Regions from separate parts of the Bradyrhizobium ganzhouense genome, predicted to be linked through region 2. Evidence: predicted binding sites of a transcription regulator. Region 2 holds the regulator's gene; each other region holds the start of a gene.

Region 1 (10,459 bases), 2.6 Mb from region 2:
CAGCCAGACGACATAGGGCAACGCCAGCACAGCGACGACGACAAGCGCGAACAGCGGATCGAGCGCGCGCAACGTCCGGCGGCCGCCGGCGGTCGCGAGCGCGAAGATGACGAGCAATGAGAGCAGGAAGATCGCGGCCGGCGTGGTCAGGAGCAGCAGGCCGGCCTCGATCGACCACGCGAACCAGGCATTGCCGCGGCGCTGGCCGATGATCTGCCAGGAATGCAGCAGCAACAGCGCCCAGAGCGGCCGCGCCAGCACCAGGGGGCCGAAGTCGAGCGCGGACGAGGAGAAGGCCAGCACCGTCATGGTCAGAAGCACGGCGAGCACCGCTTGCTGCGTGCCGACCACGGCGCGCGCCAGGTGATAGAGCGTGATGAAGGTCGCGATCTCGCAGAGCTCGGCCAGCACATAGACACCGAACATGTGGCCGCCGGCGGCGCGATAGGCGATGTCGGCAAGCCAGACCGACAGCGGCGGGCCAAGATCAGTGCCGACCTGGTACTCGCGGCCGAAGGCCAGCAGGGTCGCAAGGCTGCCGGGCGGGCTGCGATAGAACAAGAGCGCCACCAGCAGCCACATCGCAGCCTGCGAGAGCACGGCAATCCAGACGATCAGGCGCGGCCGGGCGCGAATGAGCTCGATGACCAGAGAGGTAAACCGCATGCAACGCCCGCAAGATGCAGCCAACCCGTCCAGCCGGCCCTATTCGCTCACATCTGTTTTGATAAAGGGCACTACGCGTCGTGGCAACGACAGTCTGCGCTAGAGGCCTGCCGAAGCATCGATTTCAACTGTGGTCTCTACCTCCACCTCCACCTCGACCTCGCTGACCTCGAACAGGTCCCGCACCGGCTCGACGGTCCAGGGCATGTGCTTGGCGCGGGCGGCGGCGACGGGGGCGAAGAAGCTGCGGTGATGGACGGTGGGGCCGAGGCGATTGAGCGCGTCGAGATGGTCAGGCACGCCGTAGCCCTTGTGCTGCTCAAAACCGTAGCCTGGGCAGTCCTGCGCCAGCGCGCACATCAGCCGGTCGCGCGTCACCTTGGCGACGATGGAGGCCGCCGCGATCGACAGCACGATGCCGTCGCCGCCGATCACGGCCTCGCAGTGGCATGCGGTATCGAGCCGGTCGCGGCCGTCGACGAAGACGTGCTTCGGCGCCTCGGGCAACGCGACCACCGCGCGCTTCAGCGCCCAGAGCGAGGCGCGCAGGATGTTGTCGCGGTCGATCCGCGCGGGCGAGGCGACGGCGACCGAGACCTGCGCAGTCGCGCAGATCTTGTCGAACAGTTTTTCGCGCTCCTCCGCCGTCAGCCGCTTGGAATCGTCGATGCCGCGCGGGATGCGGTCGGGATCGAGAATCACCGCGGCCGCCACCACGGGGCCGGCGAGCGGTCCGCGGCCGGCCTCGTCGCAGCCTGCGATCGGCCAGATGCCGCGCTTGATTAGCACGCGCTCGCGACGGAAGCTTGCCTTCGCGGGCGTGGCCTTCTTGGCAGCGTCCTTCTTTGACGCGTCGTTGGCTGGTGTCTTGGCGGACTTGTCCCGAATCATGGCTGGGATCGTGCGCAAGCAGCAGCTCTCGCGCAACCGGGAACCCCGGCGAATTCCCGTTATTCAGGCAGGCCGGATCAGTCCGCCAGATGCACCCGCCGGTCGTCGCCGACCTCGATGCCAGGCGCGACGACGACCTCCCAGGGATGGCCATCGGGATCGGCAAAATAGCCCGAATAGCCGCCGTAATCCGTCTCGTGCGCAGCCTTCAGCAGCGTTGCGCCCTTGCCGAGCGCAAACGCGAGCACCGTGTCGACCTCCTCGCGCGTCGCGCAGTTCCAAGCGAGTGTGACGCCGCGGAAGGTTGTGGGCCTCGGACTGTCGGGCAGCTTGGCGTCGGCTGCGAGTTGATCCCAGGGAAACAGGCCGAGCACCGGGCCGCCGGTGTCGAAGAACGCAACGGCCTCGCCCGTCGCCTTCAGCCGGCGCGAAAAACCGAGCGCGTCGTAGAAGGCGATGCTGGCGCGGATGTCGCTGACGCCAAGCGTGATCACCGTGAGCCGTGGTACTGGAGCCGACAATTCCCTACTCATCACTCATCTCGTACGCTCCGCGCCCTAGAACAGGCTGAGCTGCTCGCCGTTCTGTTTCGGCCGGGCAAAATGATCCGTGGTCAGCTTCGCGCGGCGCTTGTTGAGCCCGAGCCGGTCGCAGGCGATCTCGAAGCGGCGGCCGATGGTCCAGGCCATAGGCCCGGTGCCCTTCATCCGCTCGCCCCATTTGGCATCGTAGTCGCGGCCGCCGCGCATGTCGCGGATGAGCGTGAAGACGTGCCGATAGCGGTCCGGATAATTGGCCATCAGCCATTCGCGGAAGAGATCGCGGACCTCGAGCGGCAGCCGCAGCAGCACGTAGGAGGCTTCCTTCACGCCGGCATGGGCAGCCGCATCGAGAATGCGCTCAATCTCGGAATCGTTCAGCGCGGGGATCACGGGCGCGACCATCACGGTGGTCGGAATGCCGGCGTCCGAGAGCTGCTTCAGCGCCTCCAGCCGCTTCGGCGGCGTCGAGGCGCGCGGCTCCATGGTGCGCGCGAGTTTTGGGTCGAGCGACGTCACCGAGATCGCGACCTTGGCGAGATTGCGCTTGGCCATGCGCGCGAGAATGTCGATATCGCGCACGACAAGCGCGGACTTGGTGACGATGCCGACGGGATGGCCGGCGCGCTCCAGCACCTCGAGAATGCCGCGCATGATTTTGCGCTCGCGCTCGATCGGCTGGTAGGGATCGGTGTTGGTGCCGATCGCGATCATCCGCGGTTCGTAGCCGGGCGCGGCAAGCTCCTTCTCGAGCAGTGAAGGCGCCTCGGGCTTGACGAACAATTTCGACTCGAAGTCGAGCCCCGGCGACAGGCCGAGATAGGCGTGCGTCGGCCGCGCGAAGCAATAGACGCAACCGTGCTCGCAGCCACGATAGGGATTGATCGAGCGATCGAAGCCGATGTCGGGGGAGTCGTTGCGGGTGATCACCTTGCGCGAGGTGTCCACTGCAACACTGGTCTTGAACGGCGGCAGCTCTTCCAGGCTCTGCCAGCCGTCGTCGAAGGCAACCCGCGCCTCGGCCTCAAAGCGGCCGCTGGCGTTGGACTGTGCGCCACGCCCTCGCCTGCGCACGCGGTCGATGGCGACGCCAAGCTCGGGGAAATCAGAAGGCGCACCCGCCGGCTCGGAGGGCGCCGTGACCGGCGGGTGCTTGAGAGCAGAAGAAGAAGCTGGACTCATGAAGCCAAGATAGCACGCAAACGGAACAAATCAAGAACAAGAATGAAAAACGCGAAAACAACCCCATGCACAGTAGAGCTGCCCAAACTTCGCGCGCTGACCTTTGACCTCCCGCAACACCCCGTGAACCCGATCCCGCTTGATGCGGCTGAAGGATCGATCTCGCCGGAACTCGGTTGATGACGATCCCGGGTGAAGGTCGGCATGAATATGACAAATCAACAACAATCGGCTGCTCCGAGCAGCGACCTCGATCTCCTTGATCGCTACTGGCGCGCCGCGAACTATCTCTCCGTCGGGCAGATTTATCTCCTCGACAATCCGCTGCTGCGCGAGCCGTTGCGGCCCGAGCACATCAAGCCGCGTCTGCTCGGCCATTGGGGCACGACGCCGGGGCTGAACTTCATCTACGCCCACCTCAACCGCGTCATTTGCGCGCAGGATCTCAGCGTGCTCTATGTCTGCGGTCCCGGCCATGGCGGCCCGGGCATGGTCGCCAACACCTATCTGGAAGGCAGCTACAGCGAGATCTATCCAGACATCCCGTGCGATGCGGACGGATTGCGCAAGCTGTTCAGGCAGTTCTCCTTCCCCGGCGGCATCCCGAGCCATGCGGCGCCGGAAACGCCGGGCTCGATCCACGAAGGCGGCGAGCTCGGCTATGCGCTGGTGCACGCCTATGGCGCGGCATTCGACAATCCCGATCTGATCGTCGCGTGCGTCGTCGGCGATGGCGAGGCCGAGACCGGTCCGCTCGCGGCGTCCTGGCACTCCAACAAGTTCCTCAACCCCGCCCATGACGGCGCGGTGCTGCCGATCCTGCATCTCAACGGCTACAAGATCGCCAATCCGACCGTGCTCGGCCGGATGCCGGACAGCGAGATCCGCGATCTCTTTCGCGGGTTCGGCCACGAGCCGCTGTTCGTCGAGGGCGACGATCCCAAATTGATGCACCGGGCGATGGCCGATGCGCTCGATGTTGCGTTCGCCAGCATCCGCTCGATCCAGCAGCACGCCCGCGACGGACGCAAAAGCGTCGAGCGGCCGCGCTGGCCGATGATCGTGCTGCGCAGCCCGAAGGGCTGGACCGGCCCGAAGGAAGTCGACGGCAAGAAAGTCGAAGGATTTTGGCGCGCGCATCAGGTTCCGGTCGCGAGCTGCCGCGAGAACCCCGCGCATCTGAAGATTCTTGAGGACTGGATGCGCAGCTACGAGCCGGACAAATTGTTCGACGCGAACGGTGCGCTGATTCCGGAGCTAAGGGCGATCGCGCCCGAAGGTAACAGGCGCATGGGCGCCAACCCGCACGCCAATGGCGGGCTGTTGAAGAAAGAGCTGAAGCTGCCCGAATTCCGCAGCTTCGCCGTCGAGGTGCCGCGACCCGGAGGCGTCACCGGAGAAGCAACGCGCGAACTCGGAAAATTCCTGCGCGATGTCATCCGCCTCAACGCGCAAGAGCGCAATTTTCGCCTTATGGGCCCGGACGAGACCGCATCAAACCGTCTCGACGCAGTGTTCGAGGCCACCGAACGGGTGTGGATGGAGCCGATCGAATCCTACGACGTGCATCTCGCGCAAGACGGCCGCGTGATGGAGGTCTTGAGCGAGCATCTCTGCCAGGGCTGGCTCGAAGGTTACCTGCTCACCGGACGACACGGCTTCTTCTCGTGCTACGAGGCCTTCATCCACATCGTGGATTCCATGTTCAACCAGCACGCCAAATGGCTGAAGGTGACGCGGCACCTGCCATGGCGACGACCGATCGCCTCGTTGAACTATTTGCTGACCTCGCATGTCTGGCGGCAGGACCATAACGGCTTCAGCCATCAGGACCCCGGCTTCGTCGACCTCGTCGCCAACAAGAAGGCCGATATCGTCCGCATTTATTTCCCGCCGGACACCAACACGCTGCTGTGGATCGCCGATCACTGTCTGCGAACCTATGATCGCATCAACGTCATCGTCGCCGGCAAGCAGCCGGCGCCGCAATGGTTGTCGATGCAGGACGCGGCGACGCATTGCGATGCCGGCATCGGCATCTGGACCTGGGCCGGCAACGAGGAGACCGATGGCGAGCCCGACGTCGTGATGGCCTGCGCCGGCGACGTCCCGACGCTGGAAACGCTCGCCGCTGTCGATCTGCTGCGCAAGGCGCTGCCGGATATCAAGATCCGCGTCGTCAACGTTGTCGACCTCATGACACTGCAACCGAAGGAGCAGCATCCGCATGGCCTGAGCGATCGCGACTTCGACGGCCTGTTCACGCGCGACAAGCCGGTGATCTTCGCCTATCATGGCTATCCTTACCTCATCCACCGTCTCACCTATAACCGCACCAACCATGCCGGAATGCATGTGCGTGGCTTTGCCGAGGAAGGCACCACGACGACGCCGTTCGACATGGTCGTGCTCAACGAACTCGACCGCTATCACCTCGCGATCGAGGCAATCGAGCGCGTGCCGGGGCTCGCAACCAAGGCCGCACATGTGAAGCAGCAGTTCCGCGACGCGCTGATCGAGCATTCGCGTTACGTGCGCGAGCATGGCGAGGATATGCCGGTGATCCGCGACTGGGTCTGGCCCGGCAAGGCGGGCTGACCGCATGACGGCCTCCGACGCAGTCCTCGTCCTCAATGCCGGCTCGTCGAGCATCAAGTTCGGCCTGTTCGAGATATCGGCGGCCGAACCTATCCTGCTCTGCAAGGGCCTGCTCGACGAGCACGAGGCGAAGCCAAGGCTGGTGGCCAAGAGCCCGTCGGGCGAAACGCTGTTCGAGCAGCGGAGGGAGACGTCGGACGCGGACGACGGTCATCTGTTCGCCGACGTGCTCGGCTTCATCGAGGACCACTTTGGCCAAGGGCGCTTGCGCGCCGCAGGCCATCGCATCGTGCACGGCGGTCCCGATTATTCAGGCCCGGTCGAACTGACGGACGACGTCTATGCGAGGCTGGAGGCACTCACACCCCTAGCGCCGTTGCATCAACCCCGTTGCCTGGCACCGGTCCGCGCCATCACGGCGCTCCGTCCCTCACTGACTCAGGTCGCGTGTTTCGACACCGCCTTCCATCACGGCCTTTCGCCGCCAGCGAGCCGCTTCGCCGTTCCGAGACGCTACGAGGCGCAGGGCCTGCGGCGTTACGGCTTTCACGGACTGTCGTTCGAATATGTCTCGGATCGTCTCGCCCACATTGCACCGGAGCTTGCCGCCAAAAGAACCGTCATCGCCCATCTCGGCAATGGCGCGAGCCTCTGCGCATTGCGCGATGGCCGCAGCGTCGACACCACGATGGGACTGACGCCGCTCGATGGTCTCGTGATGGGTACGCGCTGCGGCACCATCGATCCCGGCGTGCTGCTCTACCTGCTGCAGCACGAGAAAATGACCGTCGAGGATTTGCAGCACCTGCTTTATCACGAGTCAGGCCTGCTCGGCGTTTCCGGCGTCTCGGCGGACATGCGCACGCTGCTCGCGAGCGGTGAGGCTTCGGCGCGGGAGGCCGTGGATCTCTTCACCTTCCGCGCGGCGCAGGAGATCGTGGTGATGGCGAACACGCTGGGCGGACTGGACTGTCTCGTCTTCACCGGCGGCATCGGCGAGCATGCCAAGGAGATCCGAGGCGCGATCGGCGAGCGGCTCGCCTGGCTCGGCGTACGCATCGATTCTGCCGCAAATGATGCCGCGCGCGAGCGCATCAATGCCGGCGACAGTGCGGTCGATGTGTTCGTGATTCCGACCAACGAGGAGCTGACGATCGCGTTGCATTGCGCCGCGGTGCTGCGAACTCCGGAGACAGTATCATAGGGTGGGCAAAGCGACTTGTCCGTCGTAGCTCGAAGAGCGAAGGCGGAAGCGTGCCCACCAATTCTGTTTTAGGATCGATAGGTGGTGGGCACGGCGCAAATCCGCCTTGGCTCACCCTACGATACTGGTCTCGCGGAGAAATAGGGCACAACAACAGCTCAGCGCTCAGTGAATGCCGGCAAAAATCTGGATGCAGCCAATCACGACCTCGATCACGATCAGCACCACCACCGCGATCTCGAGGCGCAGCGAGCGCTGGGTGTCGATGATGTCGGTCAGCGCATCGGCTGTCTCCGCGACGACCGTAAGCTTGCGCTCGAGCGTGTCGAGGCGCTCCTTCAGCTCGTACTCGTCTTCGAGACGCGCATAGAGCCGGTCGAGCTGCGGCTTTTCCCAGAGCGCATCGGGCTTCTCGGCAACCGCAACGCGGCCGGCGACGCGCTGCTGGACCAGCAGCGCGTTGCCGATGAGTTGCAGGATGCCCCTGCGCCGCCGCGACGTCCTGCCTTTCTCGGCGAGCTCGCGCGCAAAGGGCTCGATGACGTCGAAGACCGCAGCGACGCGCCGCTCGTCGCGCGCCAGCGACGTGCTCTTGGCGAGTGCGTCCGCGATCAGCAGCAGCCGTTCGTCGGAAAATTTGGAGAGGTTGATCGGTCCGCCGGGCTGGATCGCCTCGGCGTTTTCATCCTTGCAGAGCTGTGCCTGGGCCGTCTCCTCTTCATGAGGGCTGAGCTCACCCGTCACGCGGGACTTCAGGCTGTCGAGCAGCACCTTCTCCTCAGACGGAAGAAGGCCGATCAACACCACAACACCATAACGAAAGATCACGACGAGGCCGGCGTGGACGCGAAAGGCAGCGGGCGTGGAGGAGACCGCTGGACCGATCTCGAGCCCCGACGGATTGATGCGCTCGCCCAGCATCACGGCGCGGATCCGCAAGGTCGGCGCAGCGTCCGGTTTCGGCGAAACAGGCGTCGCGGCAATGGGAAGCTGATCGACGTTCATTGGACACATCTCGTTCTGCGCAACGGCGGTTGCCCGTTTTCCCATCGGACGGGAACAGCGCCGTCACCCCAAAGATATCGGCGGAGAAACGCCCCGTTTGAAGCTCATGACACCCAAATTCGCCGAAACTTTCGGCAAGATGAGCACCCTGACCACGACATATTCGGCTGCGATGGGCGCCCGCCGGTTTACCATCGCACGCCGACGCACCGCCGAAAAGTTGCACTCGGCACCGCAGCGTGTTTATGACAACATCATAACGAGCTACGCTTCTCCCGAATTGCGGACATCGAAGTCTCAATCATGCTGAGCGTCATCATTCCGACCGAAGGCGTCGAGCAGACCGCGGTCGCAACGCTGGCCGCGCTGGTCCCCGGTGCCGCGGCCGGCATCATCAAGGAAGTTCTGCTGGTCGACGGCACAGGCAACGGCGTCATCGAGCGCGTTGCCGACGTCGCCGGCTGCCGCTTCATCGGCTGCGAGGGATCTTCGCAAGGCGCAGCGCTGGCCGCCGGCGCGCTCCAGGCGCGTTCGCCCTGGCTGATGTTTCTCCCCGCCGGCGCGGTGCTGGACACCGGCTGGATCGAGGAGACCACCCAGTTCATCCAGGCCGTCGCGGCCAGCGGCCGGGATCGTGCGGCCGTGTTCCGCTATGCCCGCTCGCCTTACGCCGATACCGGCTTCCGCGACGTCCTGTGGTCCGTGGCGCGCAAGCTGGTCGGCCCCCTCGGCGATCAGGGGCTTTTGATCGCGCGTGATCATTACGACCGGATCGGCGGCTATCCGCCCCAGGCCCGCCGGTCGGAGGCACGGCTGCTCAGGCGGCTCGGCCGCTCCTCCCGGACGATGCTCCGCAGCCGGATCGTCATGGTCGCGTGAGGCCACCTGATACTTGCCAAAGTCAAATAATTATTTGACAATGGCAATTATTGAGGTGTCCCATGCCAATCGACGGTACCGACGACCAGATCGCGGCGGTTCGCGCCTTCAACCGCTTCTATACCCGCAAGCTCGGCGTGCTCGACCAGCATCTGGGAAACAGCCCGTTTTCGCTCAGCGAGGCACGCGTGCTCTATGAGCTCGCGCATCGCGACGACCTTGCGGCCAAAGAGATCGGAAACGAGCTCGGTCTCGATCCCGGCTATCTCAGCCGCATCGTCCAAAACTTCGACGAGAAGGGGCTGATCACGCGAACGCCCCTGCCGGCAGATCGCAGGCAATACCAGCTCAGCCTCACCGCCAAGGGCCGCCAGGCCTTCGCCAAGCTGAGCCTGAGCTCGCAAAACGAGGTTGCCGCCATGCTCGCTCAGCTTTCCGCCGGCGATGCAACGCGGCTCACACAAGCCATGATAACCATCGAGGCCGTGCTGGAGCAACGTCGAGACCAGCCCGCTTCCGTCGTGCTGCGCAGCCATCGCATCGGCGACATGGGCTGGGTCATCTCCAAGCAAGCAGCCGCCTATGCTGCGGACTACAACTGGGATTTCAGCTACGAGGCGCTGGTCGCCGAGATCTGCGCACAGTTCATCAGGAATTACGACGCCGCGCGCGAGCACTGTTGGATCGCGGAAGTCGGTGGCGAGCCTGTCGGCTCGATCTTTCTGGTCAAGGCCACGGACGAGATCGCAAAACTCCGCCTGTTGCAGGTGGAGAAGAAGGCGCGTGGGCTCGGTGTCGGCCGCGCGCTGGTCGAGCAATGCATCCAGGGTGCGCGCGAGCGGGGCTATCGCCGCATGACGCTATGGACGCAGAGCATTCTGGTGGCCGCGCGCGGCATCTATCAGAGCGCAGGGTTCAAGCTGGTGAAGGAAGAGAAGCACCACAGTTTTGGTGCCGATCTTGTCGGGGAGACGTGGGAGCGGGATCTGTAGCTGCGCGATGCGGTACAGATTGCGGAGCGATGCGCATGAATGCGCCCTCTCCCCTTGCGGGAGAGGGCATCTCCGCTGGAAGATGCGAACTCACTTGGGTGAGGGGTATCTCTCCGCAGGTATTGATGCGTGCCGATAGGTACCCCTCATCCGGCGCTTCGCGCCACCTTCCCCCGCAAGGGGGGAAGGGAAGAAAGGAGTCACACCGTCGCGCCCTGCGCCTTGGGCCTGCGCAAATGCTCATCCAGCCGCGGCATGATCTCGACGAAATTACAGGGCCGCGTGCGGTAGTCGAGTTGAGCCGCGAGGATACCGTCCCAACCGTCGCGGCAGGCGCCGGGCGAACCCGGCAGGCAGAAGATGTAGGTTGCGCCCGCAACGCCCGCGGTGGCGCGGCTCTGGATCGTCGATGTGCCGATCTTGGCGTGGCTCAGCATGTGGAAGGCGATGGAGAAGCCGTCCATGCGCTTCTCGAACAGCGGCTCGATCGCCTCCGGCGTGAC
Region 2 (10,459 bases):
AGTCGCTGGAGATTTTGGCCGACGCGCGGATCGAGGCATCGGTTGCCGAGAGCAATTCCATCGAGCCGATGCAGTTCGAGCGTCAGGGCTATTTCGTGCGCGACAAGGACTCGACGCCCGGAAAGCCAGTGTTTTCACGCACCATCGGCCTGCGCGATACGTTTGCGAAGGAAGTCGCCAAGGGCTGACGCGACAAGGGCTGAGACGACAAGGGCTGAGGAACGACAATGAGCAACGAGGCCGACGCCATCGTTTCCGCCATCATCGCGAAGTGGTGCGCCGACTTCGCGACGCTCGATGCGGCGGCGCTGTCATCGCTGTATTCGAAGAATGCGTTCTTCTTCGGCTCCAACCCAAAGCTCTATCGGGGCAGGGACGGCGTTGCCGATTACTTCAACGGCCTGCCGCGCTGGCGCAAGCCAAGCGCGGTATTTTCCGAAGTGAATGCGGCGCAGGCCAGCTCTGATCTGGTCAACATGGCCGCAATCGTGTCGTTCGACCTTGCCGGTGAGCGGCCGGAGTTCTCGGTCAAGATGAGCTGGGTCATCCTGCGCGAGGACGGCGACTGGAAGATCGTCAACCATCATGCCTCGTCACGCGCGCCGTTGATCTGACGGGGCACACGGCATCGTCATTCCGGCGAGGCAACGAACGCGCTCCCCGCGCGTTGTGTGGGTCCCCAACGAGGATCCCACCATGCAGAACATCGCAGAGCATATGGAAGTCATCGGCGCCGACGGCGTCCATATCGGCACGGTCGACAAGGTCGAGGGCCATCGCATCAAGCTGACCAAAAAGGACAGCGGCGAGGGCAGCCACAAAGGCCATCACCACTTCATCGACAAGGGCCTGGTTGCCGGCGTCGAGGGCAACAGGGTCCGGCTGTCGGCCAAGGCGGATGTCGCCGTGACGATGGAAGAGGAAAAGTAGGACTTTTCCACCGCCTGTTCCTGATCCGTACCGCTATTCGCACCGCTGCACGTTCCGGTAGCGTCCGCCTCCGTCGCGTATCGCAGGGTTGCTAAGGAATGGCGGAGCCGGGTCGGCCAATGCGGTCCCAGGGTGTCGCGGGGACTTGGCCCGTCGGCCGAACTGCTTCGGCCGGCGGCTTTCTGCCGGCAGGCTTTGGCGTCTGGCCCACGATCGTCGGGACGCTTCGCGAATGGGCAAAGGCCGAAGCCGGCGCCGGGCGACTATTTCCCTGGGTGCCCATCGCCTTCAGCTGCGGCATCGCGCTCTACTTCGCCGCCGATCATGAGCCGGTGCTGTGGGTGGTTGCCTCGACGGCGTTGGCGCTGGCGCTCGGTGCCATCCTGTTGCGGCGAAGCCGGTGGTTTGCGCCCGCGATCATGATCGCGGCGGTCGCGGCCGGCTTTGCCATGGCGACCTGGAAGACCGCGCGCATCGCGCACACGGTGCTCGCAAAGCCACTTTATTCTGTGTCGCTGTCGGGCTTCGTCGAGACCCGTGACATTCGCGAGCGCACTGACCGTTTTGTCCTCCGCGTCACTGCGATGGAGGCCCAACGCAGCGACGTGAAGCTCGAGCGCGTCCGCCTCTCCGTGCGCAAGGGGACGGCGCCCGATGTCGGCAGCTTCGTCCAGTTGAAAGCGCGCCTGATGCCGCCGCTGTCGCCGCTGCGGCCGGGCAGCTATGATTTCTCGCGCGACATGTTCTTCCAGGGCATCGGTGCCTCTGGTTTTGCGATGGGGGCGATCACGACTGTGACGCCGCCCGAGACCGGCGGATTGCAGCTACGCTATGCCGCGATCATGCAAGGCCTGCGCGACACGATAGATGCGCGCATCCGGGCAATACTCGACGGCGACAACCGCGCCATCGCGACCGCGCTCCTCACCGGCCGGCGCGATGCGATCACCACGCCCGTCAACGACGCGATGTTCATCTCGGGGCTCGGTCACGTCCTCTCGATTTCTGGCTATCACATGGCTGTTGTCGCGGGTGTCGTCTTCTTCACGGTCCGCGCGCTGCTCGCGCTGATCCCGGGACTGGCAGTGGGCTTTCCCATCAAGAAGTGGTCTGCCGCCGCGGCGCTGTTTGCTTCCGCTTTCTATTTGCTGCTTTCGGGCGCTGAGGTCGCAACGCAGAGATCGTTCTTCATGACCGCGGTGGTGCTGATCGCCGTCATGGTCGATCGCCGCGCCATCACGTTCCGCACGCTGGCAGTTGCGGCGCTCATCGTGCTCGCGGTCGCGCCGGAGGCGCTGGTGCATCCGAGCTTCCAGATGTCCTTTGCAGCAACGCTCGGGCTCGTCGCGCTGGTGCAGATCGGCATGCCGAACCTGTTTGCTTCGCCCGATCATTCGACGACCGCGCGCATCGCGCTGTGGGGCGGTCGCGAGATCGCGATGCTGTTCATGGCCTCGATGATCGCGGGGCTTGCGACCACGCCCTATGCCGCCTTCCATTTCCACCGCGTGACGCCCTACGGCGTGCTCGCCAATCTCGGCGCGATGCCGGTGGTGTCGGCGCTGGTGATGCCGGCTGGACTGCTGGGATTGCTCGCGGCCCCGTTCGGGCTCGACGGCGTGTTCTGGTGGCTGATGGGGATCGGCATCGACTGGATGATCTTGGTCACGCGCTGGGTGGCGGCATTGCCCGGTGCGATCGGTCACGTCGGCGCCTTCGGCACCGCGCCGCTGATCGCCGCGAGCCTCGGGCTCATCCTGATGGGCCTGTTGCGCACGCCGCTGCGCTGGTCAGGTGCTTGCGTGCTCGTGGCTGCGACCGTCTGGGGGCTGTCGGTCCGGCAACCCGATATCCTGATTGCCGGTGACGGCCAGAACGTCGCGGTGCGAGGCCGGGACGGGCAGCTGCATCTGATCAGGACGAAGAAGGACAATTTCCTGCTGAAGGAGTGGCTTGCGGCGGACGCTGATCCGCGCGATGCGGCCAGCGCCTCGCTCGGTGACAGCGTGTCATGCGACGATGCCGGCTGCGTGACGCCGCTTGCCGACGGCCGCATGGTTGCGCTGGCGCTGCGCATCGATGCGTTGAGTGACGATTGCGGCCGCGCGTCACTGGTGGTGACGGCAAGGCCCGCGCCGCCGGATTGTGGTGCGATGGTGGTCGATCGGCTACGTCTCGCGCGCCAGGGCGCGCTGGCACTGACGCGGCGTGGCGACGGCTTTGCGATTCAGGCGGTGAAGGCGAGGGGCGCAAACCGCCCCTGGTCGCCGGCGGCGGCCGGCGATGGAGATTTCGAACAGACCCTCATACCGCGGTCGGCAGCTCCGCGCGTCCGTGACGCAACACCGTCGGAGGCCGATCTTCAGGCGGAGGACTAAGATCGACAGCTTAGCCGATCGGCAGACGCGCAGGCGTCGAGCGGCTGTCGGCAATGATCTGCGGCTTTTGCTCGCGCTCGCCGAGCGGCTGGGTCACGGGCAGTTGCAGCACGGTTGCGCGCTGGCCTTCGACGAGCTGCGTCACCAGCACGTATTTGCCGTCGGGGAATTCGATCGCGTCGTGATGGCGGTCGGGAACGTGCGGATCGACCTTGCCGAACTTGCCGACGCGCGAGTTGACGGTGCGTGTCCAGATCCAGCGATTGTCGTAGCGGACGTTGTCGGCGAAGGCGAGCTCCGTTCCCGGCAGCAGGCAGACGGCGACGGACATATCGGCTTCGGAGGCGAAGCCGCGCGTCGAGGTGCCGCGGAATGTTGTCGTGACGATTGTCTCGCCGACTTCTGCGGGGCGCGTCGCGACAGCGTGCAGGCTGTAGTCACACATTGGGTGCTCCTCATTCAGGATAGAGCACCCGCGCCTCTTCTGAGGCGCAGGCCTCTATCAGAGTGGAAGCCTGTGATCATATGCTTTTTTGTGGGCAAATCTGCGGCTCGCCTCCGCAGAGCGCGATCACATTATCTTTTTCAGATGCGCAAGGAACAAAGGCTGCCCCCGTGCATTCGGTGAACGCTTTGGCTCAGCGGCCGGCAGGTGCCGACCAGCCCGAATATGGCCAGGCCGGTTGCGACGGCTGCTCGACGGCGTTGCGGGCATTGCGGAATTGCTCGCCGGTTGCCTGCGGTGCCTTGCGGGCATGGTGCTGCGGCTGTGCGGCGAAAGCTTGCGACGCGGATGCTACGATCAACGCCATCGCAACTGTGCTCAGAACGATCTTGCGCATGGTTGTCTCCTCGGTCTGTCAAAGGCCTGCGAAGCGATGCGCGCTTCGTTGCGGCGTGCCGAGGATGTAGCGCTGGAGAGGTGGCCGGATAATCTGTGCAAAACCAGAAAGACTATCCAGCCGGAGCGGACAATCGTCCGCTCCAATCGTTGATGGCGGTCGTCGACCGCGACGCGCTCAGTACTTCCGGTACAGCCCGATCAGCTTGCCCTGGATTTTGACCCGGTTGGGCGGCAGGATGCGGACTTCATAGGCCGCGTTCGCCGGCTCGAGCGCAATCGAGGCGCCGCGACGGCGGAAGCGCTTGAGTGTCGCTTCCTCGTCGTCGATCAGGGCGACCACGATGTCGCCGGTATCGGCGCTCTCGTTGCGCTGGATCAGCGCCATGTCGCCGTCGAGAATGCCGGCTTCGACCATGGAGTCGCCTCGCACTTCGAGCGCGTAATGCTCGCCTGAGCCGAGCATGTCGGGCGGGACGCTGATGGTGTGGCTACGGGTCTGCAGAGCCTCTATCGGCGTACCGGCCGCGATCCGGCCCATCACGGGCACCGCGACGGGACGCTCGCCCTCGTCGGCGGGCAGGCTCGACGTCGTGCGGACCTTGCCGAGATTGCCTTCGATGACGCTCGGCGTAAAGCCGCGGCGGCTGCCGGCGGCGGCCTGGAGCTCAGGCAGCTTGATCACCTCGATGGCGCGGGCGCGGTTGGGCAGGCGGCGGATGAAGCCGCGCTCCTCGAGCGCGGTGATCAGGCGGTGGATGCCTGATTTCGAGCGCAGATCGAGCGCGTCCTTCATCTCGTCGAAGGAGGGCGGCACGCCGCTTTCCTTCAGGCGCTCGCTGATGAACCGCAGGAGCTCGTATTGTTTGCGCGTTAACATCTCGACCAAAATCCCCCGGTTGACGTCGTTCGATTCCGAGACGCTGAATTCAGCAATAAGCCGCTGCACGCTCGAAACAAATCATGAACGGACACTATATGTTCGATACATGTTCCGCAACTGCTTAATTTAGCGTGAACGCGACAAAGTTCGCAGAACGGTTGCGAACGATGCGCTCAAGCGGGCAGTCGCAGCACCTCGCAAGCAGCGCCGGCGTCGGCCTTCGGAGCGAATGGTGCGCGCACGAGAAGTGCCTGTGCCGCAGCGAGATTTGCAAGCAGCGAGGAGTCCTGGTGATTGACGGGAAGGGCGATCAGCGTGCCGTCATCACGCACATCGAGGCGCGCACGCAGATAATCCTCGCGCTGGTCATTGGCGCCGACGTCGCGGCCGAGCACGGCGCGTTCGCGGCGGTGATGAACCATCGAACGGCCCGACAACGCGCGAATCAGCGGCACCATGAACAGGAAGCCGCAAACGTAGGATGACACGGGATTGCCGGGCAGGCCGATCACGCGCATCGCTCCGAGCTGCCCGTTCATCATCGGCTTGCCCGGTCGCATCGCGATCTTCCAGAACGCCATCGAGGTGCCTTCGTCCTTCAGCGCCTGCTGCACCAGATCGTGGTCGCCGACCGAGGCACCGCCGGTCGTGACCAGGATGTCGGCGCCGGATTCGCGCGCGCGGCGGATGCCGGCGGTGGTGGCGGCAAGCGTGTCGGCGGCAACGCCGAGGTCGATGGTGTCAGCACCCTCGCTGCGGGCGAGCGCATGCAGGGCGTAGCCGTTGGAATAGACGATCTGGCCATGGCCGGGCGTGGTGCCCGGCATCACAAGCTCGTCGCCGGTCGCGAGAATCGCGACCTTTGGACGGCGGCGGACGGCCAACTGCGGATGGTTCATGCCGGCGGCGAGCGCGAGATCGCGCTCGGTGAGCCGGGCGCCCTTGCGCAGGAGCACGTCCCCTTCAGAGAAGTCGATGCCGGCCGGGCGGATGTGCCGCCCGGTGACGGCGGCCTCCGTGATCGTGATGCGCTTGCCATCGGCGACGGTGTCCTCCTGGATCACGACCGCATCCGCGCCATCAGGAACGACGCCACCGGTGAAGATCCGTACGGCTTCGCCGGCGCCAACAGTTCCTGCGAACGGCCGGCCGGCAGCGACTTCGCCAATGACGTTGAGCTGCGCGTCAATCTTGGCCGCATCGGCCGCGCGGACGGCATAGCCATCCATCGCCGACATCGCCTGCGGCGGCTGCGTCCGCCGCGCCGCGACGTCGCGTGCGAGCACACGGTGAAAAGCCGAGTCGAGCGCGACCGATTCCTCGGGCAGCGGCTCCGCACCGGCGAGCACGGCAGCAAGCGCATCGGAAACCGGCATCAGGGCCACGGTGAAAACTCCAGCTACGCCCGTTCGGGCAAATCAGCGGCGAGAGTTCTAGCCGAGTGCAGGCGCAGAGGCAAAAACGGTGGTCGCACAGGTTGCTTTAACCTGCGTCATCCGCGCAGCGATGGAGTGGGAGCATCAAGTCCGCCGGGGATGATCCGGAAGGCGAGATAGACCAGCACGAGGATGACGAGAGTCACGGCCAGTGTCGGTCAGGTCCCCGGCTACCTGTCTGAACTGACATCGGGCGCTCGAGGGCCCTGATCCCTGTCGGGCATCGGATCGGCCTGGGCCTTCAGATCAGCCGCCTTGCTCATCAGCTTGGCTGAAAGCTCTGAGTCTGAGGTGGTCCTGGCGAATTTGACCAGCAGTGAGGCCTGCTTGGTGAGGTAGGTTTTGCCCAACACGATGATACGTCCGTTCGTAGAAGTCCCAACGGACTCTAGAGTCCGGAAGCGGGCATTCCGTTCCCGGAACTCTGTACAAAAATGCACAAAGTGTTTCGGTTCCTCGTGTCCGGGCGAAATTGTTCCGGAATCGGCCGTTAGATTCCCAGCGCCTTGAGTGCATTGCCGACGTCGCGGGGCGAGGTGACATGCACCGCCTTCAGCCCGCGGGCGCGGGCGCCTTCGACATTCTGGGCGAGGTCATCGAAGAACACGATCCGGTTGGCCGGCACACCGATCGCGGTGACGACATGGTCGAAGGCTTCCGCGTCCGGTTTGCGCAGGCCGATGCTGGAGGACAGATAGAGCTCGCGGAAATGGCCGAGCAGATCGGCATACTGCCTCGAGAAATGGTCGACGTGCGGGCGGTTGGTGTTGGAGAAGGCAAACAGCGGCATCTGCTTCGCCGCCCGCGGCAGCAATTCCGCGATGTCGGGCATCTCGCCGGCGAAGATCGCGTTCCATCCTTCCAGGAATTGCGCATCCGAAATGCCGATGCCGAGTGATGAGCGCAGCGACTGGAAATAGGCCTCGTCGCTGATCTTGCCGACCTCGTGCAGCCGGTAGGCCTCGCTGTCACGCTGATAGCGCGTGACGATGGCTTCGGGCTCGAGGCCCGCATGTCCCGCCCAGCAGGCGATCGCCTTGGAGAAATCGATGTCGAGCACGACGCGCCCGAGATCGAACAGAAGCGCATCGGCGCTGCCGGGAGAGAGCGATGTCATTCTATCCTTCAGTATCGGTAGGGTTCATGGTCGAACAGCGGGAATGCGCTGAACACGCTCGGCGCATTGGTTGCGGTGGCCTGGTGCAGGCAGGATTTGTTGACCTCGGCGAACGAGGTGGCGCCCAGCAGGCCGAGGCAACGCAGCACCTCGTCCTCGAGCAGCTCGAGCATTCGCGCCACGCCGGTTTCGCCGGCTGCCGCCAGGGCCCAGCATTGCAGCCGGCCGATGCCGACGAGGTCGGCGCCCGCAGCGATCGCCTTGACGATGTCGGTGCCGCGGCAGATCCCGCCATCCACCATGATCTTGGCGCGACCCTTCACCGCGTCGACGACCTCGGGCAGCACATGCATGGCGCCGCGGCCGTGATCGAGCTGGCGACCGCCGTGGTTGGAGACATAAATCCACTCGACGCCGTGATCGATCGCGATCTGCGCGTCCTCGGCGGTGGCGATGCCCTTGAGGATCAGCGGTATCTTGAACTTGTCCTTGACCATCTTCACGGTCCGCCACTCCAGCCCCTTCTGGAAATCGCCGCCAGTGGCGCGCAGGCGGCTTTCGCGAACGTAGCGCTTGGCGATGTCACGCTCACGACGGCTGTAATGGGCGGTGTCGACGGTCAGGCAGAATGCGGCATATTTGGCCTTCTCGGCGCGGCTGACGACGTCGGCGACGAACGCGTCATCGCCGCGGACATAGAGCTGGTACATGCGCAGCGCGTCGGGAGCGGCTTCGGCGGTCTTCTCCAGGCCGGGCTCGGAGACCGAGCTCAACATGTGCGACGCGCCGAAGGTGCCGGCCGCGCGTGCGACGCTGGCGGCGCCGTGCGGATCGAAGATTTCGAGCGCACCGACGGGGGCGAGCACCACCGGCAGGCGCATCTTGCGGCCGAAATGCTCGACCGAGCCGGAGACCTTGCGCACGTCGCGCAGCACACGCGGGCGGAAAGCGATCTCGTCCAGGGCCATGCGGTTGCGGCGCATCGTGGTTTCAGTCTCGGCGGCGCCGACGATGTAGTCCCAGGCGTTCTGGTTGAGGTTGGAACGCGCCTTCCGGATGAATTCGTGCAGGTTCTGGAACGGCTCGTTGCTGGCACCGAGTTCGACGTTCCGTTCCGGCCGGAGTGCTTCGTTCATTGTTATCCTCCCGAGAATTTGAAGCCTTATGTCATCGGGTATCTCGTCCGGCCCTCCAAAACCATCCTAAAATCGCATAGCTGCGAAGCGTGGCTCGGCCGATCGATTCCCGATGGGCGGGCGATGGTTTCGGAACGTTGCCAAAAGTTTAGGCCAGGGCGAAGGGATTTTTGCGATATACCCGCGGGCGTGGCAGCCCGGCCTTGAAGAAACCTGAATGGTATTGTGAGAACCGGGCTGGATCGCCATTTGCCTGGCGTCCCGTCCCAAGAGATAAAGGCCAGCCATTCCATGCGGAAAACCCTGCTGTTCCCCCTCGGCGCGCTCACCGGAGTGTGCCTGACCCTCCTCGTATCCGGTCCGCAGGGCGGACTTTGGGCGGCACGGGCGGCAGCGGGCGCGGATGATGCCTATTCCCAGCTCAACCTGTTCGGAGAAGTTTTCGAACGGGTGAAGGCGAGCTACGTCGAGAAGCCCGATAATTCCAAGCTGATCGAGGGCGCGATCACGGGCATGGTGACCTCGCTCGATCCGCATTCCCGCTACATGAACGACAAGGCCTGGACCGAAATGCAGGAGACCACCTCCGGCGAGTTCGGCGGGCTCGGCATCGAGGTCACGATGGAGGAGGGCCTGGTCAAGGTCGTCTCGCCCATCGACGACACGCCGGCGTCCAAGGCCGGCCTCATGTCCGGCGACCTCATTAGCAAGATCGACGGCGAAAACGTGCAGGGCATGACGCTCGAGCAGGCCGTCAACAAGATGAAGGGGCCGGTCGACACCAAGACCAAGCTCACCATCATGCGCAAGGGCGCCGATGCGCCGATGGATGTCGCGATCACACGCGAGATCATCCATGTCCGCCCCGTCCGCTTCCACGTCGAGAACGGCGACATCGGCTATATCCGAGTCACCTCGTTCAACGAGCAGACCACCGACGGCCTGAAGAAGGCGATCGCCTCGATCTCCAAGGACGTCCCGCAGGAAAAGCTGGTCGGCTACGTGATGGACCTGCGCAACAATCCGGGCGGATTGCTCGACCAGGCCGTGTCGGTGTCCAGCGCGTTCCTGCAGCGCGGCGAGGTGGTCTCGACCCGCGGCCGCAATCCGGAAGAGACCCAGCGCTTCACCGCGCATGGCGGCGACCTGACCAAGGGCAAGCCGCTGGTGGTTCTGGTCAACGGCGGCTCGGCTTCGGCCTCGGAGATCGTGGCCGGCGCACTGCATGACCACAAGCGTGCCACGATCATCGGCACGCGCTCGTTCGGCAAGGGCTCGGTGCAGACCATCATTCCACTCGGCGCCGGCAACGGCGCGCTGGCGCTGACCACGGCGCGCTACTACACGCCGTCGGGCCGCTCGATCCAGGCTCAGGGCATCGCGCCTGACATCGAGATCCTCCAGGATGTGCCGGCCGAGTTGAAGGGCCGCATCGACACCATGGCGGAGTCGCAGATGCGCGGCCATCTGCAGGCCGCCGACGGCACCGAGCAGACAGGATCGCAGTCCTATGTGCCGCCGGAAGAGAAGGACGACAAGGCGCTGCACGCGGCCTACGATTTCCTGCACGGCGTCACCGTGAACGCGGCAGCCGCGAAGCCGGCGCCGAAGACCACGGTGCCGAACTAGCTGATCGAGTGTCGAGATGCCGTAGGGTGGGCGAAGGAGCGTAAGCGACGTGCCCACCGCTTCTGCATGCGCGGTGAGACAAGAGCTTCGCTTTGCTCACCCCACGAAT
Region 3 (10,459 bases), 2.0 Mb from region 2:
GCTCCTTGGAGATGAAGCGCTCGAACAGCAGATCGACCTTGGTCGGATCGACCGAGGTGATGCCGAGCACGTAGCACACGGCCGAATTCGCCGCCGATCCCCGCCCCTGGCACAGAATGTTCTGGCTGCGCGCGTAGTGGACGATGTCGTGCACGGTGAGGAAGTAATGCGCGTATTTCAGCTCGGCGATCAGCGCGAGCTCCTTCTTCAGGGTGGCGCGCAGCTTGTCGTCGATGTTGCCGCCGAAATATGTGTCGACGCCCGCCCAGGTCAGATCCTCAAGATGTCCCTGCGCGGTCTTGCCCGGCGGCACCGGCTCGTCCGGATACTGATATTTGAGCTGGTCGAGCGTGAAGTCGATTCTGTCGGCAAAACGCATGGTCTCCGCGACAGCCTCGGGGAAATCGCGAAACAACCGCGCCATTTCGCGGGGCGTCTTCAGAAAGCGCTCGGCATTGGCTTCCAGCTTGCGTCCGACCGCCTCGATCGTGGTCTTTTCCCGGATGCAGGTCAGCACGTCCTGAAGCGGACGGCGGCCGGGATCGTGATAGAGCACCTCGTTAGTCGCAAGCAGCGGCACTCCTGCTTTGGTGGCGAGATCGTCGAGCCGCGCCAGGCGACGGCGGTCATCGCCGCGATAGACCAGGCTCGCGGCCAGCCACACGCCTTCGGTGCGGCTGGCTTTGAGTTTTGAAAGGACATCCATCGCTTGCGCATCATCAAACCGATGCGGCAGCGTCAGGACCAGGAGCTGGCCTTCAGAAAACTCTAGCAGATCATCGAAGATGAGATGGCACTCGCCCTTTTCGATCCGCGTGATGTCGTCGCCGCGTTTGCCCCGGGTCAAAAGCTGACACAGCCGGCCATAGGCGGCGCGATCGCGCGGGTAGACAAAAATGTCGGGCGTGCCGTCGACGAAGACGATGCGCGCACCGATCAGCAGCTTTGGCTTACGTAACACCTTATCATTGTCGAGCTCCTTCCAGGCCCGCACCACGCCGGCCAGCGTGTTGTGATCGGCAATGCCGATCACGGGGATGCCAAGCTTGCTGGCCTGATGCACATAGGCGCGCGGATCCGAGCCGCCGCGCAGGAACGAGAAATTGGTGGTGATGCCGATCTCGGCATAAGCTGATGTCGTCATGCGAAGAGACCGTGCACGTACCAGCCGGGAGAAGCGGGCTTGCCGTCGGCGTCGAACACCTCCCCCTCGTAAAGACCATCGCGAAAAATCCAGAAGCGCAGGCCCTCGGCATCCTCGATGCGGAAATAATCCCGCGTCAGCTGCTTGCCGTCCTGCCGCCACCATTCCATGGCGATGCGCTCAGGTCCTTCCACCCGCACCACCGCATGTTTTGCCCGCCGCCAGGTGAATTGATGCGGCGGGCCGTCGGGCACGGTCGCGAACGGCACTGTGACCGGCTCCGGCTTGTCGAACAGCCGCAGGGGCCGCAGCGGCGGTTCGCGCTCGGCGCGCGCCGGCCATTCGGCCTGCATGGCGACGGCTAGATGATGCTGCGCGGACGCGGCCAGCACCGCACTTTCAGGGATATGGGTGTCCTGCGGCAGGTGCACGACGACGCGTTTTCCCCCGATACGCGCGGCGATGCGGTCGATCAGCGCGGCGAGCTCGTCATTGTCATGGACATGAGCGTCGAGATCGCGCTGCTCCTGCACCACGATCTCGGTGCGGCTCGCCGACAACCGCACCATGTCGAAGCCGAAGCCGGGATCGAGAGGATCGGCAAGCGCATCGAGACGCTCGCGGAACAGCCGGTCGATGACAGCACTTCGCGTCACGGGACGCCCGGTCTCGACCATGATCGCGCGCACCACGCCGTCGGTGCGGAAGAACGCGGCCTCAAGCCGCCGCGCGCCCTTGCCCTGCTTCTCCATGGAGGCGATCAGCGTGTCCGCCAGCCGCGACAGCGTCATCGCGATCATGGTGTCGGTCGCGATCGGCTCGGCAAAGCGTTTTTCCACGATGTAGTCGGGCAACGGTTTTCGCGGGCTGATCGGCGCATCGCCCCGCCCTAGCGCATGCGCGAGCAGCATGGAGAACCGCGCGCCGAACCGCGCCGTGATTTCGCTCGGGTTGCGCGAGGCGACATCGCCGATCGTCTTCAGGCCGGCGCGGCGCAGGCCGGTGGTGATCGTCTCGTCCGCACCAAGCGCGGACACCGGAAACCGGTCGATCGCCGCCGCCTCCCCGCCATCGGCAACAATAACGCCAGGCGTCTGCCGCGTCAGCGTGCGCGCGCAGACCGAGGTGCCGGCAACGGCCGCACTGACAGCAAAGCCCTGGCGCGCCAGCGCCCGAACCAGCGTCTGCAACAATGCAGCCTCGCCGCCGAACAGATGCGCACAGCCGCTGATGTCGAGGAACAGCCCGTGCGGCGGATCGAGCGCCACTAGCGGCGTGAAGCGGTCGCACCAATCGGCGATGTCGCTCAGCGTCTTCGCGTCGGCCACGACATCGGCGTCGAACACTTTCAAGTCCGGACACATCGCTCGCGCATTCGCCAGCGGCTGGCCGATGTACAGACCGAGCCGCTCGGCGGCTTCGTCCAGCGCATGGATCACCAGCGCGTTGTTGTCCTTGATGACGACAATGCTGGGATCATTGGCTTTACCCAACGCGCCGAAAAATCGCTGGATCCGGTCGATGGGCAGGCGCGGCAGCCACAGGCTGAGGATACGCCGACGGTTCAGAGAACTGGCACTCATCACACTTCCATTCCATGATCCACCGGCCACACGGGCCATGACGGTTACGCAACAGCTCGACATCGAAGCGCGGCGCGCCCCAGGCATTCCATGCTGAACCCGGCGGCGAATGCGCGGCGCGCAGCATCCATCGCGTCTCCGCAGTCGAGGGCAATGGCTGCGCCGCCATCCGCAACAAGAGGCCGGTGACGCCGGACGACTGTGCGGCCAGCGTCAGCTTGCGGCTCGCCACGAGATCGAACTGCCTGGTCTCGCCCCAGAGCTCGAGCACGACGGCGCCGAGCGCATCGCAGGCGAGCGCATCGGCCGAGGTGCGCAATGCGCTCTCCACGTCAGCCGCGCGCACCATCACCACGCGGCGCGGATCGAGGCCGAGCTCGGCGAGCCCGCTCATCGACAGCGCGCCGGTTTCAAGTTCCGAAAAATCCTGCCGCACCCACAGCAGCGGCCGACGCGCCGTGACGCGGCCCGCAAGCCCGGTGACAAAGCCCGTCGCGGCCGCGCCCTGACGCCCCTCGCAAAACACCTCGTGGATCGCCGCGCGTGCGAGCCCGCCTTTCAAGGCGTGGTCGACCTCGCCGTGACCGAGCGCGACGCGGTCGTGATGGTGCACGACCTCCGCCGTCTCGATCCGTTCGATCTGGCTGCGCAAGGTCGCAAGCGCGCTCATGCGTGCGCCGCTCATGCTCGCCGCTCCTTCAGAGTGATTGCCGAGGGTCTCAAAAATAAGAACCAGCGGCTGGCTCATTTGTTCATGATATGTTCTAATATAAAGCTAACGGCGGCCGGGGAGTCAATCAAATTGGTGCTCCTCCGGATTCGTCAGCTGAATCAAAGGGATTCCGGGATGGACGTGCAACGCAAGCTGGAGATCCTGGCGGATGCCGCCAAGTACGACGCCTCCTGTGCCTCCAGCGGCACCGAGAAGCGGGATTCCAGTGACGGCAAGGGCATGGGCTCGACCGCGCCCGGCATGGGCATCTGCCATTCCTACGCGCCGGACGGACGCTGCATCTCGCTGCTCAAGGTGCTGCTCACCAACGCCTGCAATTACGACTGCCTCTATTGCGTCAACCGCGCCTCCTCGAACGTGCCGCGCGCCCGCTTCACCATCGACGAGGTGGTCAAGCTGACGCTGGACTTCTACCGGCGCAATTACATCGAGGGCCTGTTTCTCTCCTCCGGCATCATCCGCAACCCCGACTACACGATGGAGCAAGTGGTCAGCGTCGCGCGAAAACTGCGCGAGGAGCATCACTTCCGCGGCTACATCCATCTCAAGACCATTCCTGAGGCCGACGACGCGCTCATCGCGGACGCCGGCAAATATGCCGACCGTCTCTCGATCAACATCGAGATGCCTGAGGAGACGAGCCTGCAGCAATTCGCGCCGGAAAAAGACGTGCGCGCGATCCGCCGCACCATGGGCCGGCTGCGGTTGAAGCTGGATGAAGCGGAAGAAAACCGCAGCACAAAGACGAAGGCGAAACCGCAACGCTTTGCGCCGGCAGGACAAAGCACGCAGATGATCGTCGGCGCAGATAGTGCAAACGACCACACCATTCTCCACACCAGCGCCAATCTCTACGGCTCCTACCGGCTGCGGCGCGTCTATTACTCCGCTTTCAGCCCGATCCCCGATGCCAGCCGCGCGTTGCCTCTGGTCCAGCCGCCTTTGCTGCGCGAGCACCGCCTCTACCAGGCCGACTGGCTGATGCGGTTCTACGGTTTTGACGTCGGCGAGATCGTCGATGACAGCGCGATGCTGCCGCTCGATATCGATCCAAAACTCGCCTGGGCACTGCGCCACCGCGACCGCTTCCCGCTCGACGTCAACCGCGCCAGCCGCGAGGAGCTGCTGCGCGTGCCGGGCTTCGGCACCAAAGCGGTCGAGCGCATCATCGCCACGCGGCGCACCACCACGATCCGTCTCTCCGATCTGGCGCGGCTGCATGTGCCCCGCAACAAGGCGCTGCCGTTCATCGTGCTCAGCGATCACCGGCCGACGCCGCAGCATCTCGATGCTGCCGGGCTGATCGAACGGTTCAAGCCGAAGGCAACGCAACTGGGGTTTGGATTCTGATGCAATACATCATCCTCGACACCGAAACCGATTTCGACGGCTGGCGCAAAGCCGCCCGCACGCTCGTGCTTCATCATGTGAAGCCCACCGATGTCACCTGGGCCGTGCAGGGCGGCGAAGCCGAGTTGTTCGCGCCGCCCGCGCCGTCTCCGATCCTCGAGGTGAACGACGGCACCTTCAGCGTGTCGGCAAAATTCCTCGACCTCGCCCAGGCCGCCATCCTGCATCGCGATGTCAAGCGTTTTGCGATCCTCTATCGCCTGCTCTGGCGATTGAGGGACAATCACGATCTCATCGAGGTCGCGACCGATCCTGACGTCGCGCTGGTCACAGCGATGGCGAGAGCGGTCCATCGCGACGAGCACAAGATGCACGCCTTCGTGCGCTTCCGCGAGATCGGTCGCGAACGCGCAGCGCATTACGTCGCCTGGTTCGAGCCGGAACATTACGTCGTGGAGCTCGCCGCGCCGTTCTTCGCCAAACGCTTTGCCGACATGCCCTGGTCGATCCTGACGCCGGACCTGTGTGCGCATTGGGATGGCCACGCGCTGTCGTTCACGCCGGGCGTCAGCAAGAACGAGGCGCCCGGCGAAGACCGGCTCGAGGAAACCTGGCGGCGCTACTACGCCAGCATCTTCAATCCGGCGCGGCTCAAGGTGAAGGCGATGCAGACGGAGATGCCGAAGAAATACTGGAGGAACCTGCCCGAGGCCTCGATCATTAAGCCCTTGATCGAAGACGCCGAACGCATGACCGGCGCCATGATCGCCAATGCCGCAACCGATCCGCACAAGCCTCAGAAGCGGCCGGAGGCTCCGATGACACGTAAACCCGCAACCAACGATCTCGACGCGCTTCGCGAGGAGGCTGCGCATTGCCGCACCTGTCCGCTCTACGAGGACGCGACGCAGACCGTGTTCGGTGAAGGCCCGAAGGACGCCACCGTCATGCTGGTCGGCGAGCAGCCCGGCGACAAGGAAGACCTCGCGGGCCATCCCTTCGTCGGGCCGGCCGGACAGATGCTCGACCGTGCGCTGGAAGAAGCCGGCGTCGATCGCAACAAGGTCTACGTCACCAACGCGGTAAAGCACTTCAAATTTGTGCCGCGCGGCAAGATCCGCCTGCACCAGAAACCGGCAACGCCGGAGATCAAAGCCTGCCGGCAATGGTATGAGCGGGAAGTTTCGGCAATCCAGCCCGAGCTCATCGTGGCGATGGGCGCCACCGCCGCGCAATGCGTGTTCGGCAAGATCACGCCTGTCGGCAAGACCCGCGGACGGCTCATAGACCTTCCGGATGGACGCAAGGTTCTGGTGACGGTGCATCCGTCCTATCTGCTGCGGCTACCCGATCCGGAGACGAAGCAGCTGGAATATCAGCGCTTTGTCGAAGACCTGACGATCGCCGCTGCGTTGCAGAAGAAGTCCGCCCACGCCGCCTGAGACGGCTGTCACACACAGCAACAAACCTTGGATAAGTTCCATCATTTCAACTGCCTGCCCGGCATTTCAACTGCCTGTCACATGCCGCGCGCAAACTCCGGGGCCTTGGGACCAGGAGAATTTCCAATGAGTGACGTTGCTTTGCCAGGCTCGATCGAGCCGGCCTTGAGTAAGGGGCCAGACCTCAATCGCGGATTTCATCCGCTCACCGGCGTGATCTATATGGGGGTGATCGCCGCCGCACTTCTCTTCGTCGCTTACAGCATCTGGGTCGACATCGATGCGGCCGGTGCACAGGTCAAGACCTTCGCTCCCTTCCTCCTGCTCTTCGTCGCGCTTCTGATCGCACTCGGCTTCGAGTTCGTGAACGGCTTCCACGACACCGCCAACGCCGTTGCGACCGTGATCTACACCCGCTCGCTGCCCGCCCACGTCGCCGTGGTGTGGTCCGGCATGTTCAACCTGTTTGGCGTGCTGCTGTCCTCGGGCGCGGTCGCGTTCGGCATCGTCTCGCTGCTGCCGGTCGAGCTGATCCTCCAGGTCGGCTCCAGCGCCGGCTTTGCGATGGTGTTCGCGCTGTTGATCTCCGCCATCATCTGGAACGTCGGCACCTGGTATTTCGGTCTGCCGGCCTCGAGCTCGCACACGCTGATCGGCTCGATCATGGGCGTTGGCATCATGAACGCGATCCTGCACGGCCGCAGCGGCACCTCGGGCGTCGACTGGTCCCAGGCCACCAACATCGGCAAGGCGCTGCTGCTGTCGCCGCTGTTCGGCTTCGCGCTCGCCGCCGGCCTGCTGCTGATCCTGCGCACCGCGCTGCTGCGCGCCACGCCCGCCCTGTTCGGCGAGCCCAAGGGCGACCAGCCGCCGCCGCTGTGGATCCGCGGCATCCTGGTCCTCACCTGTACGCTGGTGAGCTTCTTCCATGGCTCCAATGACGGCCAGAAGGGCATGGGCCTGATCATGCTGATCCTGATCGGCACCGTGCCGACCGCCTACGCGCTCAACCGCGCGCTGCCCGAGACCCAGATCGCTGCGTTCAGCCAGAACTCGGAGGCCGCCAGCAAGATCATCGAAGGCAAGGCCGCCGGCTACAACGTGATCGGCAATCCGCGGCCCGCCGTGACCAACTTTGTCGCGCAGCACGAGGTCAACGAAGGCACGTTCCCGTCGCTCGCCGTGCTGGTGCGCGACATCGCCAAGCAGGTGACCACCTACGGCTCGCTCGCCAAGGTGCCGGCCGATCTCGTCGGCAACACCCGCAACGACATGTACCTCGTCTCGGAAGCGCTCCGCTTCCTGATGAAGGACAAGGAAGCCGAGCTCAGCGCCGGCGACGTCGCCGTGCTTAACGCCTACAAGGGCTCGCTCGACAGCGCCACGAAGTTCATCCCGGGCTGGGTGAAGATCGCGGTCGCCATCGCGCTTGGCCTCGGCACCATGGTCGGCTGGAAGCGCATCGTCGTCACGGTCGGCGAGAAGATCGGCAAGACGCATTTGACCTACGCGCAGGGCGCCTGCGCCGAGATCACCGCGGCTGCCACCATCGCCGCCGCCGACGTCTACGGCCTGCCGGTCTCGACCACCCACGTGCTGTCGTCCGGCATCGCCGGCACCATGGCCGCCAACGGCTCCGGCCTGCAATGGTCCACGATCCGCAACATCGCCATGGCCTGGGTGCTGACCCTGCCGGCCGCGATGATCATCTCGGGCACGTTGTACTATCTGTTCTCTCACGTGTTCTGAGAGACCGCCGCTTACTAACACCAAAGGGCCCGTGCGATGCACGGGCCCTTTTTCATGTCCGCTTCGGCATCGTGGCTCAGGACGCCGCGAGCTGTTCCTCGACCAGCTTGACCCAGTAGGAGGTGCCGAACACGATCGCCTCGTCGTTGAAATTGTAGGCGGGGTGATGCAGGCCTGCGCTGTCGCCGTTGCCGCAGAAGATGAATGCGCCGGGACGCGCTTCCAGCATGTAGGCAAAATCCTCGCCGCCCATCAGCGGCGACATCTCCAGCACATTGGCATCGCCCGCGACCTGCTTGGCGATGCGCGACGCCACCTCAGTCTCCGCGGCGTGGTTGTTCACCACGGGATAGTTGCGCTTATAGTGCAGATCGATCTTCGCGCCGGTGATCTGGGCGACGCCCGCCACGACTTCACGCACGCGCTTCTCGACCAGCTTGCGCACTTCCGGCGTCAGCGTGCGGATGGTGCCCCGCAGTGTAGCGGTTTGCGGGATGACGTTGCGGGCGTTGCCGGCGTGGAATTCGCAGATCGAGATCACGGCCGATTCCAGCGGATCGACGCTGCGCGAGACGATCGACTGCAACGCCGTGATCAGCTGTGCGCCGACCAGAACGGAATCGACGCATTTGTGCGGACGCGCGGCGTGACCGCCGAGGCCCTCGATCATAAGGTCGACCTCGTCGGTCGCCGCCATGATCGGGCCGGGCCGGATCGCGAACGAGCCGATCGGAATGCCGGGGCCGTTGTGCATGCCGTAGACCTGCTCGATGCCGAAGCGCTCCATCATGCCGTCCTTGACCATGGCCGCGCCACCGGCGCCGCCTTCCTCGGCCGGCTGGAAGATCACGACGGCATCGCCGGCGAAGTTGCGGGTCTCGGCGAGGTAGCGCGCGGCGCCGAGCAGCATCGCGGTGTGGCCGTCATGGCCGCAGGCGTGCATCTTGCCCGGAGTTTTGGAGGCGTAAGGCAGGTTGGTCTGCTCATCGACAGGCAGCGCGTCCATGTCGGCCCGCATGCCGATCACCTTGAGCCCCTCGCCGGCCGGCTTGTTGCCCTTGATCACACCCACCACGCCGGTCTGGCCGATGCCGGTCACGACCTCATCGCAACCGAACTCGCGCAGGCGATCCGCGACAAATGCTGCGGTGCGGTGGACATCATACAGCAGCTCGGGGTGCTGGTGGATGTCCCGCCGCCAGGCCTGGATATCGGGTTGAAGGTCGGCGACGCGGTTCACGATGGGCATGGAAGGTCTCGAGCTTTGTTGAAAATGCAGGCCTGTCTAACATGCAAGCACCAGTCCACCCAACTGCCAGGGATCGGGTCTAGCCCTGCCCATGCGGCATGGCCGGACTTGTCCCGGTCGTCTCCGTCTGCCTATTAGGATGGAACGTTTAGAGACCATCCGGGTGGAAGCAGAATGCCAAAGCGGCTCGAAGGTGAGTTTGACTACATTGTCGTGGGCGCCGGCACGGCCGGCTGCATCGTTGCCAACCGGCTATCGAGCGAGCCCAAAAACCGCGTCCTCATTCTCGAGGCCGGCGGGGACGACAACTGGATCTGGTTCCATATTCCGGTCGGCTATCTCTTCGCCATCGGCAATCCGCGCTCGGACTGGATGTTCAAGACCGAGCCCGAGCCGGGCCTGAACGGCCGCGCGCTCGCCTATCCCCGCGGCAAGGTGATCGGCGGCTCTTCGGCGATCAACGCCATGATCTCGATGCGCGGCCAGGCCGCCGATTACGATCACTGGCGCCAGCTCGGCATGACCGGCTGGGGCTATGATGACGTGCTGCCGCTGTTCAGGCGGCTGGAGGATCATTTTCTGGGCGCGAGCGAGCATCACGGCACCGGCGGCGGCTGGCGTATCGAGGCACCGCGGCTGTCCTGGGACGTTCTCGATGCCGTTGGTGATGCCGCCGAGGAAATGGGCATCAAGCGCATCCCGGATTTCAACACCGGCGACAACGAAGGCACGAGCTATTTTCACGTCAACCAGAAGCGCGGCCGGCGCTGGTCGTCGGCGCGCGGCTTCCTCAAGCCGGCGCTGAACCGGCCGAACCTGCGGCTCGAGAAGAATGTGCTGGTCGATCGTCTGATCATCGAGCAGGGCCGCGCCGTCGGTGTGCGCTTCATCCAGAACGGCGAGATCATCGAGGCGCGTGCCAAGCGCGAGGTGATCCTCTCGGCAGGCTCGATCGGCTCGGTGCAGGTGCTGCATCGCTCCGGTATCGGACCCGCCGACTGGCTGTCGCCGCTCGGCATCGACATCGTGATGGACAAGCCCGGCGTGGGACGCAATCTGCAGGACCATCTGCAGCAGCGCGCGATCTACAAGGTCGAGGGCGTGCGGACGCTGAACGAGACCTACTACAATCTGTTCCGCCGCGGCCTGATGGGCCTCGACTACGCCTTCCGCCGCCGCGGTCCGCTGACCATGGCGCCGTCGCAGCTC

The links. The regulator LexA, encoded in region 2, represses DNA repair genes until DNA is damaged. The targets are predictions, from matches to a motif close to TGTTCNNNNTGTGTTCNG.
Region 1: the regulator LexA is predicted to act here: its motif matches at 3,300-3,317, upstream of ACLFLU_RS11610 (PA0069 family radical SAM protein).
Region 3: the regulator LexA is predicted to act here: its motif matches at 3,477-3,494, upstream of ACLFLU_RS14430 (putative DNA modification/repair radical SAM protein).

The regions. Positions count from the first base shown of each region.
Region 1 covers NZ_CP181318.1:2,519,810-2,530,268, reverse strand. Annotated here, with positions in the region: gene ACLFLU_RS11625 (glycosyltransferase family 39 protein) at 1-666, opposite strand, end outside; gene ACLFLU_RS11620 (ribonuclease HII) at 766-1,557, opposite strand; gene ACLFLU_RS11615 (VOC family protein) at 1,635-2,090, opposite strand; gene ACLFLU_RS11610 (PA0069 family radical SAM protein) at 2,115-3,278, opposite strand; gene ACLFLU_RS11605 (phosphoketolase family protein) at 3,489-5,876, shown strand; gene ACLFLU_RS11600 (acetate/propionate family kinase) at 5,881-7,080, shown strand; gene ACLFLU_RS11595 (RMD1 family protein) at 7,246-8,085, opposite strand; gene ACLFLU_RS11590 (glycosyl transferase) at 8,389-8,964, shown strand; gene ACLFLU_RS11585 (bifunctional helix-turn-helix transcriptional regulator/GNAT family N-acetyltransferase) at 9,027-9,956, shown strand; gene moaB (molybdenum cofactor biosynthesis protein B) at 10,157-10,459, opposite strand, start outside.
Region 2 covers NZ_CP181318.1:5,162,691-5,173,149, reverse strand. Annotated here, with positions in the region: gene ACLFLU_RS23720 (glutamine--tRNA ligase/YqeY domain fusion protein) at 1-188, shown strand, start outside; gene ACLFLU_RS23715 (nuclear transport factor 2 family protein) at 228-614, shown strand; gene ACLFLU_RS23710 (DUF2171 domain-containing protein) at 697-930, shown strand; gene ACLFLU_RS23705 (ComEC/Rec2 family competence protein) at 1,029-3,308, shown strand; gene ACLFLU_RS23700 (hypothetical protein) at 3,319-3,753, opposite strand; gene ACLFLU_RS23695 (hypothetical protein) at 3,947-4,150, opposite strand; gene lexA (transcriptional repressor LexA) at 4,328-5,029, opposite strand; gene glp (gephyrin-like molybdotransferase Glp) at 5,206-6,417, opposite strand; gene ACLFLU_RS23680 (HAD family hydrolase) at 6,959-7,585, opposite strand; gene ACLFLU_RS23675 (alpha-hydroxy acid oxidase) at 7,594-8,721, opposite strand; gene ACLFLU_RS23670 (S41 family peptidase) at 9,013-10,350, shown strand.
Region 3 covers NZ_CP181318.1:3,152,566-3,163,024, reverse strand. Annotated here, with positions in the region: gene ACLFLU_RS14445 (error-prone DNA polymerase) at 1-1,144, opposite strand, end outside; gene ACLFLU_RS14440 (Y-family DNA polymerase) at 1,141-2,727, opposite strand; gene ACLFLU_RS14435 (ImuA family protein) at 2,630-3,412, opposite strand; gene ACLFLU_RS14430 (putative DNA modification/repair radical SAM protein) at 3,575-4,810, shown strand; gene ACLFLU_RS14425 (UdgX family uracil-DNA binding protein) at 4,810-6,252, shown strand; gene ACLFLU_RS14420 (inorganic phosphate transporter) at 6,379-8,001, shown strand; gene ACLFLU_RS14415 (M20 aminoacylase family protein) at 8,078-9,250, opposite strand; gene ACLFLU_RS14410 (GMC family oxidoreductase) at 9,425-10,459, shown strand, end outside.